DNA from 3 places in the Marinobacterium sp. NO-S09 genome. Region 2 is predicted to be linked to each of the others. Evidence: predicted binding sites of a transcription regulator. Region 2 holds the regulator's gene; each other region holds the start of a gene.
What was found. The regulator FNR, encoded in region 2, switches genes on or off when oxygen is low (the NO sensors DNR and NnrR bind a similar motif). The targets are predictions, from matches to a motif close to TTGATNTANATCAA.
Positions count from the first base shown of each region.

Region 1 (3,278 bases), 990 kb from region 2:
CAGGCGTACTGCATGCCCAACACTTCCTGCACCGGCCCCATCATGAACCAGAGGTAGCCAAACACCGCCATCATCTGACCAACAGAGAGATCAGAAAACACCACCATCAGCATGGCTACGGCTCTGAACAGATCGACCCCGACCATAAACAGCATGAAACTGAGCCGGCTGGCAGCATCCGAGCGCCACTCGAAGTTGGTGGAGTGATCACGCACCTTTAGCGCATGGTCGACAAGGCGTTGCAGATAGTGCTTTTCCCGGTTGCTGGCACGTATCTGCTGTATGGCATCCAATGTTTCCGTCAGCGCCGCCTGGAACAGCTCATAGGCGGAATTCTCGCGCGCCTTGAGGTGCTTGACCCGCTTGCCCACCGACATGGTCAACCAGATTACAAAGGGGTTGAGGAACAGAATCAGCAAGGCCAGCTGCCAGTGCATCCACAGCAGGATGATGGCAGTGCCGAATATGGACAGTACCGCCACCAAAAAGCGGCTGACCGACGAGCCGACAAAGCGGTCCACAGTATCCAGGTCGGTGACAAAATGGGATGCCACGCTGCCACTGCCCAGCGTTTCATACTCGGCCATGGAGATCCGCTGCAGCCGTTCCAGCAACCCGGCACGGATGCGGTAGATTACATCCTTGGAGATAATGGTGAACTGGCGCGCCTGGAAGACGTTGAGCGCCAGTGCACAGAGTCGCAACACTACCGTGAGCAGCAGTACAGCGCCTATGTATAACGGTGGCCCGTGCCAGGATTCGGGGAACCAGCCATTCACGGTTGCCACGACAACACCCGGCTGCCCCAGCAGCACCTCATCCACCAGCAGCGGCATTAACAGCGGCAGGGGCACACTCATCAGCGCCGCCATAATGGCAATCAGATTGGCCAGAACAAGCTCGCGGCGGTGTTCCAGTGCAATATGGAAAATATAACGCCAGGTATAACGGGAGGGTGCAGTCACAGACACCGGGTACTCCTTGTACAAAGCGCCTCGATATCCGACCCGGCAATGCAATGAATGTCTTGTCTGCTTCGCGGTTCGGGGCGCCCTTAAGCGATAACTGAAACCGGCCATCAAACCAGCCCCACTGATGCTTTCAATGTACGCCACTGCCACATATAAAAACACCCGCAAAAGCGGGTGTTATAAGCAAAGGAATGCTGTTGACCTTAGTTGTCGCGCAGCATGCTGTAGAGTTCGTCCTTCAGCTGCAGGCGCTTGCGCTTGTACATCTCTTCTGTCTTGGTGCACACAGGCTCAACTTCCGCTTCCATACGTTCGACGTCCTTGGTCAGCTGGTGATATTCGTCAAACAGCTTGGCGAAGTGATCATTTTCCATTTTCAGCTGGTGGATCTGGTCACGGAATTCCGGCAGTTCATGGACGAGATCGTGATGTTCAATGCTCATAGAGGCTGTTCCTTGGTTGTTGTCGCTTCTTGAGTTCACTATGCTTCAGTTAAGGGTCACTGGCATTGACCCCCATCAACCAAGCTTTAGAGCCGTGGAGCTGCCATGATTCATACCCATATCATGACCGACACACCTGTCGGCCCCCTCACCCTGCAAGCCGATAAACACGGGCTGTGCCGGTTGGATTTTGGTGTGCGCGCAACGCCCGGCGACAGTGCGCCCTCTACATCCGTACTGCGCGATTGTGTTGACCAGCTGAATGCCTACTTTGACGGTCAACTGGTCGACTTCGATCTGCCACTGAACCCGGTCGGCACTCCCTTTCAGGGCGAAGTCTGGACTGCGCTACAGCAAATCCCTCACGGTGAAGTACGCAGCTATGGCGACATTGCCCGTGCCGTAGGCCGTCCCCAGGCATTTCGTGCTGTGGGCCTGGCCAACAACCGCAATCCCATCTCCATCATCATTCCCTGCCATCGCGTTATTGGCAGCAGCGGTGAACTGACCGGTTATGGCGGTGGCCTCGATATAAAGATTCGTCTGTTGGAACTGGAGAATATCCAGCTGCAACCCGGAGCCAAACCGGAGCTGTACCGCGTTCAGACGCAAGAAGCGGTCGGTTAAGCACCAAGTAGTCTCGACCTTGGCGCCGAATAACGGTAGCTTATGCAGCCCACGACCTGCGTATACAAGTGAAGCTGCCACAGATGGAAACCCTGACCCTGCAGCCGTTGAGCCACGCCAGCGGTGAAGTCCAGATCCCGGGCTCCAAGAGCCTGTCCAACCGTATTCTGCTGCTTGCGGCCCTGGCCCAAGGCACAACCCGCATCACCAACCTGCTCGACAGTGATGATGTTCGGCATATGCTCAACGCACTGAGCGCGCTGGGCGTAGACTACGAGCTGGCAGAAAACCGCCGCAGCTGCACGCTGTCCGGGCTGGGTCGGGCCTTTGATGCCAGCGCTGCTCTGGAGCTGTTTCTGGGTAATGCCGGCACGGCCATGCGCCCACTCTGTGCCGCACTCTGTGCCAGCAAAGGCGAATTCACTCTGACCGGTGAACCGCGCATGTACGAACGCCCCATTGGCGATCTGATTGACGCCCTGCGTCCCCTGGGCGCTCAGGTGGAATACCTGGGTGAAGAAGGCTACCCGCCGCTGAAGATTCAGGCCGCAGGCCTCAAAGGCGGTGAAGTCAGTATTCGTGGCAATATTTCCAGCCAGTTCCTCACAGCCCTGTTGATGGCTGCGCCTCTGGCAGAGGGAGACCTGGTGATCAATGTCGATGGTGAACTGGTTTCCAAGCCTTACATAGACATCACCCTGCACACCATGAAGCTGTTTGGTGTTGAGGTGGACAACCAGAACTACCAGCGTTTTGTCATCGAGGCGGGTCAAACCTACCGCTCACCGGGTGAGGTGATGGTGGAAGGCGATGCCTCCTCCGCATCCTACTTCCTGGCTGCAGCGGCCATTGCCGGCGGTACCGTGCGTGTATACGGCGTGGGTGCCGACAGCGTTCAGGGCGACAAGGCCTTTGCCGAAGTACTGGGCAAAATGGGCGCCGAGGTCAGCTACGGCCCGACCTGGATTGAAGTCAGCAAGGGTACGCTCAAAGGGGTGGACCTGGATTTGAATGCGATCCCCGATGCCGCCATGACCATTGCCACTACTGCCCTGTTTGCAGACGGCCCCACCGCGATTCGCAACGTGTACAACTGGCGTGTGAAGGAAACCGACCGCCTGAGCGCCATGGCAACCGAACTGCGCAAGGTCGGTGCTGATGTGGTTGAGGGTGAGGATTTCATTGAGATCACGCCGCCGGAACAGCTGCAAAGCGCCGCCATCGATACCTATGATGA
Region 1 is NZ_CP168954.1:1,753,098-1,756,375, reverse strand. It holds gene O3C79_RS08260 (ABC transporter ATP-binding protein) at 1-971, opposite strand, end outside; gene O3C79_RS08255 (HP1242/YdcH family protein) at 1,175-1,414, opposite strand; gene O3C79_RS08250 (methylated-DNA--[protein]-cysteine S-methyltransferase) at 1,520-2,041, shown strand; gene aroA (3-phosphoshikimate 1-carboxyvinyltransferase) at 2,125-3,278, shown strand, end outside.
Region 1: the regulator FNR is predicted to act here: its motif matches at 1,480-1,493, upstream of O3C79_RS08255 (HP1242/YdcH family protein).

Region 2 (3,278 bases):
AGCTGGGCTTCAAATCGATCAACATGGATCTGATTTACGGCCTGCCACACCAGACCGCCGACAGTTTTGCTGAAACATTGAATACCGTGATCGACATGAGTCCGGACCGACTCTCGGTGTTCAACTATGCACACTTGCCTGACCGCTTCCGTTCACAGAAGCACATTCGCGCAGAAGACCTGCCCTCGTCCGCCACCAAGCTCGATATTCTGCAACAGACAATCCAGCGGCTGCTGGACGCCGGCTACGTGTATATCGGCATGGACCATTTTGCCAAGCCGGGCGACGAACTGGCCATCGCCCAGGCACAGGGCAAGCTGCACCGAAACTTCCAGGGCTACACGACGCACTCTGATTGTGACCTGGTTGCAATGGGCGTATCGGCCATCAGCCAGATTGGCGATGTGTATTACCAGAACGAACATGATCTTTCCGCCTACACGCAGGGTGTCAGCCAGCAGGAGCATGCGGTCAAGCGTGGTGTCATCCTGACGCCGGATGACCATATCCGTCGGGCAGTGATCACCCAGTTGATCTGTCAGTTTGAGCTGGACAAGGCAGAGGTTCTGGCCCCCTTTGACGTGACCTTTGACGACTACTTTGACGCTGAGCAGGTCGAGTTGGCCCAGTTTGAAAATGATGGCCTCATTGAGCAGAGCCCGACCCACATTCGCGTAACGCCAGCCGGCCGCCTGTTGATTCGCCGTATTTGTATGGCGTTTGACGCCTACATCCCCAAACAGCAACCGAGCAACAACTTTTCGCGTATTATCTGATACACCGGCCAGGGAGGGCTGAAAACCTTCACCCATGGGGGGAAATGTTACATAATGCGGCTAATTGCCATCGCGTTGTAACTCCAGATCAGAAAGGAACCCCCTCATGGCCGATTGGAAATCTCAGGGAAAGCTCCATAGTCTGCCGCAAGTTCATTGTAAAACCTGCAGCCTCAGCTCTCTGTGCCTGCCTGTTTCACTTGAACTGACAGAAATTGACCGCCTTGACGACATTATCGACAAGAGCCGTCCCCTGAAAAAAGGCGAGCATCTGTTTCACCAGGGCGAGCCCTTCAGCTCCGTCTACGCCATCCGTGCCGGCTCTATCAAGAGCTACACCCTGACCAACGAGGGTGAAGAGCAGATCACCGGTTTTTACTTCCCTGGAGAACTGGTGGGTTTGAGCGGCTATGATGCCGAAAACTACCCCATGTCTGCCAAGGTGCTGGAAACCACCACCGTGTGCGAAATTCCATTCGAGCGCCTGGATGAGCTGTCCGGCCAACTGCCTGAACTGCGTCGCCAGATGCTGCGCAGCATGTCCAAGGAGTTGCGTGACGACCAGCAAATGATGCTGCTGCTGTCCAAGAAAAATGCGGAACAGCGCGTTGCCACCTTCCTGCTGAAATTGTCCCAGCGCTTCAAGGCACGTGGTTACTCGGCGTCCAACTTCCGCCTGTCCATGTCTCGTAATGAAATCGGCAACTACCTGGGTCTGGCCGTTGAAACCGTTAGCCGTATCTTTACGCGTTTTCAGAAAATGGAGTTGATGCGCGTGGATGGCAAGGAAGTTGAGCTGACCAACCTTGAAGAGATGTACCGTCTGTCCGGTGAAGCCCAGGATGACGAGTGCCCCCACTCCAAGGAAAAGACATCTTGAGCCGATAATGGCTTTTGCAGAAAGCGGGCAGCGGACGCCCAAATAAAAAAGGCACAGTCCAGAGGACTGTGCCCAAGTTGCACAATGAAGTAGCCATCTCAATGTGTAACCCAACGCCCTCATTACACCTGTATTTTGCGACCGCAGCATTGAGTTATATCAACAGCCTGTCCGTCTCGGAGAATTTCTATGTCCTACGATGAGTTTTACGTAAAGTCCGTTATCCGTTCACTGCAGGACTGGCCAGAACCCGGCGTAGTATTCCGAGATATCACCCCGATTTTCAAAGACCCCAAAGCCATGCGCATGGTGTCTGACGCCTTTATCCAGCGCTATGTCGACAGCGATATCACCCACATCGCCTGTATTGATGCGCGCGGCTTCCTGTTCGGCTCCATCATGGCCTACCAGCTCAACCTGCCACTGGTACTGGTGCGTAAAAAAGGCAAACTTCCGGGTGAAACCATTCATCAGGAGTATGAGCTTGAATACGGCACATCTGCTGTTGAAATGCAGAGCGATGCCCTGCAGGCCGGCGATCGTGTGCTGCTGTTTGATGATCTGATTGCTACCGGTGGCACTCTGCTGGCCGCCTGCACCCTGATCAATAAACTCGGCGCTGAAGTTATTGAAGCAGCCGCCCTGATTGATCTGCCCGACCTGCAGGGGTCCACCCGCATTCAGGAGCTGGGTATTCCGGTCTATTCCCTGCTGGCTTACGAAGGCCTCTAATTCAAGGAGAAGCCGCCATGCGTCTGGTCACGACTCTCGCCACCACACTGCTGTGTGCCACCGCTGCACAGGCAGAGAATATCCAGCTGACCCACAAGGACCTGGTATTGAATGCCAACCTGGAATCCGCCGGAGAAGACGATCTGACCGGCCGCAGCCTGGTATTGATCACCCACGGCACCCTGGCCCATGGGCGCATGGAGCTGGTCAGTGCTCTGCAGAGCACTCTGGCCGAGTATGATATTGCCAGCCTTGCTCCCACGCTTAGCCTGGGAGTCAGCGATCGTAAGGGCATGTATGACTGCTCCACGCCGCATACACACCACCACGAAGACGCCGTTGCAGAACTGGCACTATGGCTGGAGTGGCTTGAAACTCAGGGCGCTGAGCGTATCCTGCTGTTGGGCCACTCCCGTGGGGGCAATCAGGCTGCCCTGCTGTCACAGGAAACCGACAGCACTGCCTTGATGGGACAGGTTTTGCTCGCGCCCATGACCTGGAATGCAGAAGCCGAAGCAAAGTCCTATGCACAACGGTACGGCCAGCCACTGGCGCCCCTGCTGCAACAGGCTAAAAACCAGGCGACGGACCCTTTGCCCGACCCTGTCGATTTCCTCTACTGCGAAGATGCCAAGGTCAATGCAGACACCTTTGTCAGCTACTACTCGGACCAGCCTTCACATCACACACCCAGCCTCTTGCAGAACACCCAACTACCAACCCTGGTGATCGCAGGGACCGCTGATCAGGTTGTTCCCGACCTGAGTAAAGCCATGGAAACGGTCACCAACCCCACTGTTGAAACGGCCAGCATTGATGGTGCGAGCCATTTCTTCCGTGATCTGTATACCTATGATGTTGTGGATCTCGTTGAAGCATTTATGGAAGCG
Region 2 is NZ_CP168954.1:2,742,618-2,745,895, forward strand. It holds gene hemN (oxygen-independent coproporphyrinogen III oxidase) at 1-776, shown strand, start outside; gene fnr (fumarate/nitrate reduction transcriptional regulator Fnr) at 883-1,656, shown strand; gene O3C79_RS12755 (adenine phosphoribosyltransferase) at 1,846-2,388, shown strand; gene O3C79_RS12760 (alpha/beta hydrolase) at 2,406-3,278, shown strand, end outside.

Region 3 (3,278 bases), 1.6 Mb from region 2:
CAGCAGGTTGGAGCGCACCTTGAGCGTGTTATCCCTTGGGAAGGCAAATTCGGCGTTGTTCAGTACCGTGTCAAAGTCGTTACGCAGATCAATCTGACGACGGTTATCAGCATCCAGCATTTCCAGACGGCGAATATTCGCCAGACGCAGATAGGGTTCAGGAGAACGGTAGCAACTGCTGCGCCCCAACTGAATGGATTTGCGGTAGGCCCCTTCAGCCATATCCAGAACACGGGTTTGAGTCGCGACTCGCCCCAGCTCCATCTGGCGGGGAATCCCCAAGGGTGACTTGGACGTAGCTTGTTTCAGAATATCTCGCGCATCATCCAGGTCACCGTTTTTCTCATGCACCCTGGCCAGCAGGTCATAGGCCGAGATCAGCAACGGGAAGTTTTCGATCAGGCTACCCAACAGCTCTTTTGCTTCACTCAGCCGCTCCATAGCCGCCAAAGCTTCCGCCATCACCAGACCAATCTCCTTGTCCTGCGTCTGCCAGAACAGGGGTTCCAGCACCTCATAGGCTTCGTCGGGACGTTTCAACTGAATCAGCAGACTGGCTTTAAGGCGGCAGGCATAGTCGTAGTTACTGTCATGACGCGGGATATCGTCACAGGCGATAACGGCGCCTTCCAGGTCACCCACTTCGATGGACTGCTCTACCGGACGCAACACCTGCTTGCGCAGAACCAGCTGGTCAAGACGGCTTTTGAGTTCGTCGATGGTAAACGGTCGGGTCAACAGATCATCAGGACGGCTGTCGATGGCATGCAACACCACTTCCTGGGACGCATCACTGGTCATGAAGATCCAGCCGGCGGTAGGCCGGATATAGCCCCGGTAACGTGCCTCTTCGAGCAGTTGCATACCGGTCACCGAGTCGCTGCTGTTATGGCCCAGTAAGATAATGTCGTAGGAGGATTCCTGGATCAGCGTCAGCACCTTGTCGTTCACAGTGGTGGCAAGGAGATTTTTGACGCCCAGTTCACGCAGCATATAGTAGATGGTCGACCGCAGGTTACCGCTGCTATCGATCAGGAGTACGCTTTTATTAGAGTAATCGACTGTCCTGGACGCCACTGTGGCTGTTTACCTATTACCAAACGCTGGGAACCCTTCTCGGGCGGGGTTGGTAACAGTATACAGAGGGAGGTACGGGCGCAGAAGACTCGGGGAACACAAACAAAAAAACGCCGAGCATCGGGTGAGCATGCTCGGCATCAAAGACAGTTCTATGCTGTGGGTTCACTATAGAGAATCACCGGGTAGGCGTTTATGATGTCGATCAATTTTTGCGCTGCAACGAACTGACCCGCATCAATTAATACCAACGCCTAACACGCCTGCCTGCCGTTTTCCTCTAGAATGTCGACAATACGAGGAGAAGAATAAAGACAATGACTACGGCCCTGATTTCACACAAGGACTGCCAGCTGCATAACCTGGGTCCTGAACACCCGGACAGCCCCATTCGCCTGGCAGCAATTCACAAGGTGCTGGAACGTACTGGCCTGATTGACCAGCTGGACCAGATCACGGCGGTACCCGTTACCGAAGAACAGATCTCGCTGGCACACCATCAGCTGCACAGCAAGCGTCTGGATGCCCAGCAACCCGGCTCCGGCATTGTCTATACCGATGATGATACCGCCATGTGCCCTGACAGCATGAATGCTGCACGGCTTGCTGCCGGCGGCGTTATTCTGGCGGTTAACCGCGTGCTTGCCGGCAAGGCCGATAATGCCTTCTGTGCCGTGCGCCCACCCGGCCATCACGCCGAGTACAACCTCGCCATGGGGTTTTGCCTGTTCAACAATGTGGCCATTGGCGCTGCTCATGCACTGCAGCAGGCCGATATTCAACGTGTGGCCATCCTCGACTTTGATGTTCACCACTGCAACGGCACTGTGGATATCTTCAAGGACCGCCCCGAGGTACTGGTCTGCTCGACCTTCCAGCACCCTTATTACCCGGAGCGCTACCACCAGATCGACCGCCCCAACATCGTCAACTGCCCTATCGCAGCGCACACCGAGCCACATATTTTCCACCGCGCCGTGGAAGAACACTGGCTACCGGCACTGGATGCGCACAAACCGGACATGATTTTCATCTCCGCCGGTTTCGATGCGCATAAGGAAGACCCCATGGCCGACCTGAACCTGGATGAAGAGGACTACCGCCAGGTAACCAAGGTGATCAAGGCCGTGGCCGAGCGCCACTCACAGGGCCGCATCGTGTCCGTGCTGGAAGGAGGCTACAACCCGGTCGCACTGGCATTCAGTGTGCAGGCACACCTGGAAGTACTGGCCGGTTTCTGATCCGGCCTTTCTTTTCTTCTCGTTGCCGCCTGTAAACAGTCATAAAAAAACGGAGCCCTGGGGCTCCGTTTTTAGTTCAACTCTCTGTCGCTGTATCAGCCGACAAACTTGATCATCACACCTGCCGCAACCGCCGAGCCGATAACACCGGCCACGTTCGGACCCATGGCATGCATCAGCAGGAAGTTCTGCGGGTTGGCTTCAAGACCCAGCTTGTTGGAAACACGCGCGGCCATAGGCACTGCGGATACACCTGCTGAACCGATCAACGGGTTGATGGCGTTGCCGCCCTGCAGCTTGTTCAGGCCCTTGGCCATAAGTACACCACAGGCGGTACCGATACCGAAGGCAACAATACCCAGCACCAGAATACCCAGTGTCTGCACATCCAGGAATTTGTCAGCAGACAGCTTGGAGCCAACGGACAGACCCAGGAATATGGTGACGATGTTGATCAGTGCGTTCTGGGCGGTATCGCTCAGACGGTCCACAACACCACACTCACGCATCAGGTTACCGAAACAGAACATACCCAGCAGCGGTGCCGCATCCGGCAGCAGCATGGCTACCAGGATCAACAGCAGGATCGGGAACATGATCTTTTCGACCTTGGATACGTGACGCAGCTGGCTCATGCTGATCTTGCGCTCGGACTCGGTGGTCAGGGCACGCATGATCGGCGGCTGAATCAGCGGTACCAGCGCCATGTAGGAGTAAGCTGCCACAGCGATGGCACCCAGCAGGTGCGGAGACAGCAGGCTCGCCACATAGATCGCAGTCGGACCGTCAGCACCACCGATGATACCGATAGCCGCTGCGTCCTGAATGCTGAAGTCCAGAATGCCAAAGCTGCTCAATGCCACGGCACCCAGCACGGTAGCAAAGATACCGAACTGAGCGGCCGCGCCCAGGAACAGCGTCTTGGGATTAGCCAGCAGCGGACCGAAATCGGTCATGGCA
Region 3 is NZ_CP168954.1:1,101,668-1,104,945, reverse strand. It holds gene O3C79_RS05235 (response regulator) at 1-1,077, opposite strand, end outside; gene O3C79_RS05230 (histone deacetylase family protein) at 1,395-2,318, shown strand; gene O3C79_RS05225 (sodium ion-translocating decarboxylase subunit beta) at 2,414-3,278, opposite strand, start outside.
Region 3: the regulator FNR is predicted to act here: its motif matches at 1,305-1,318, upstream of O3C79_RS05230 (histone deacetylase family protein).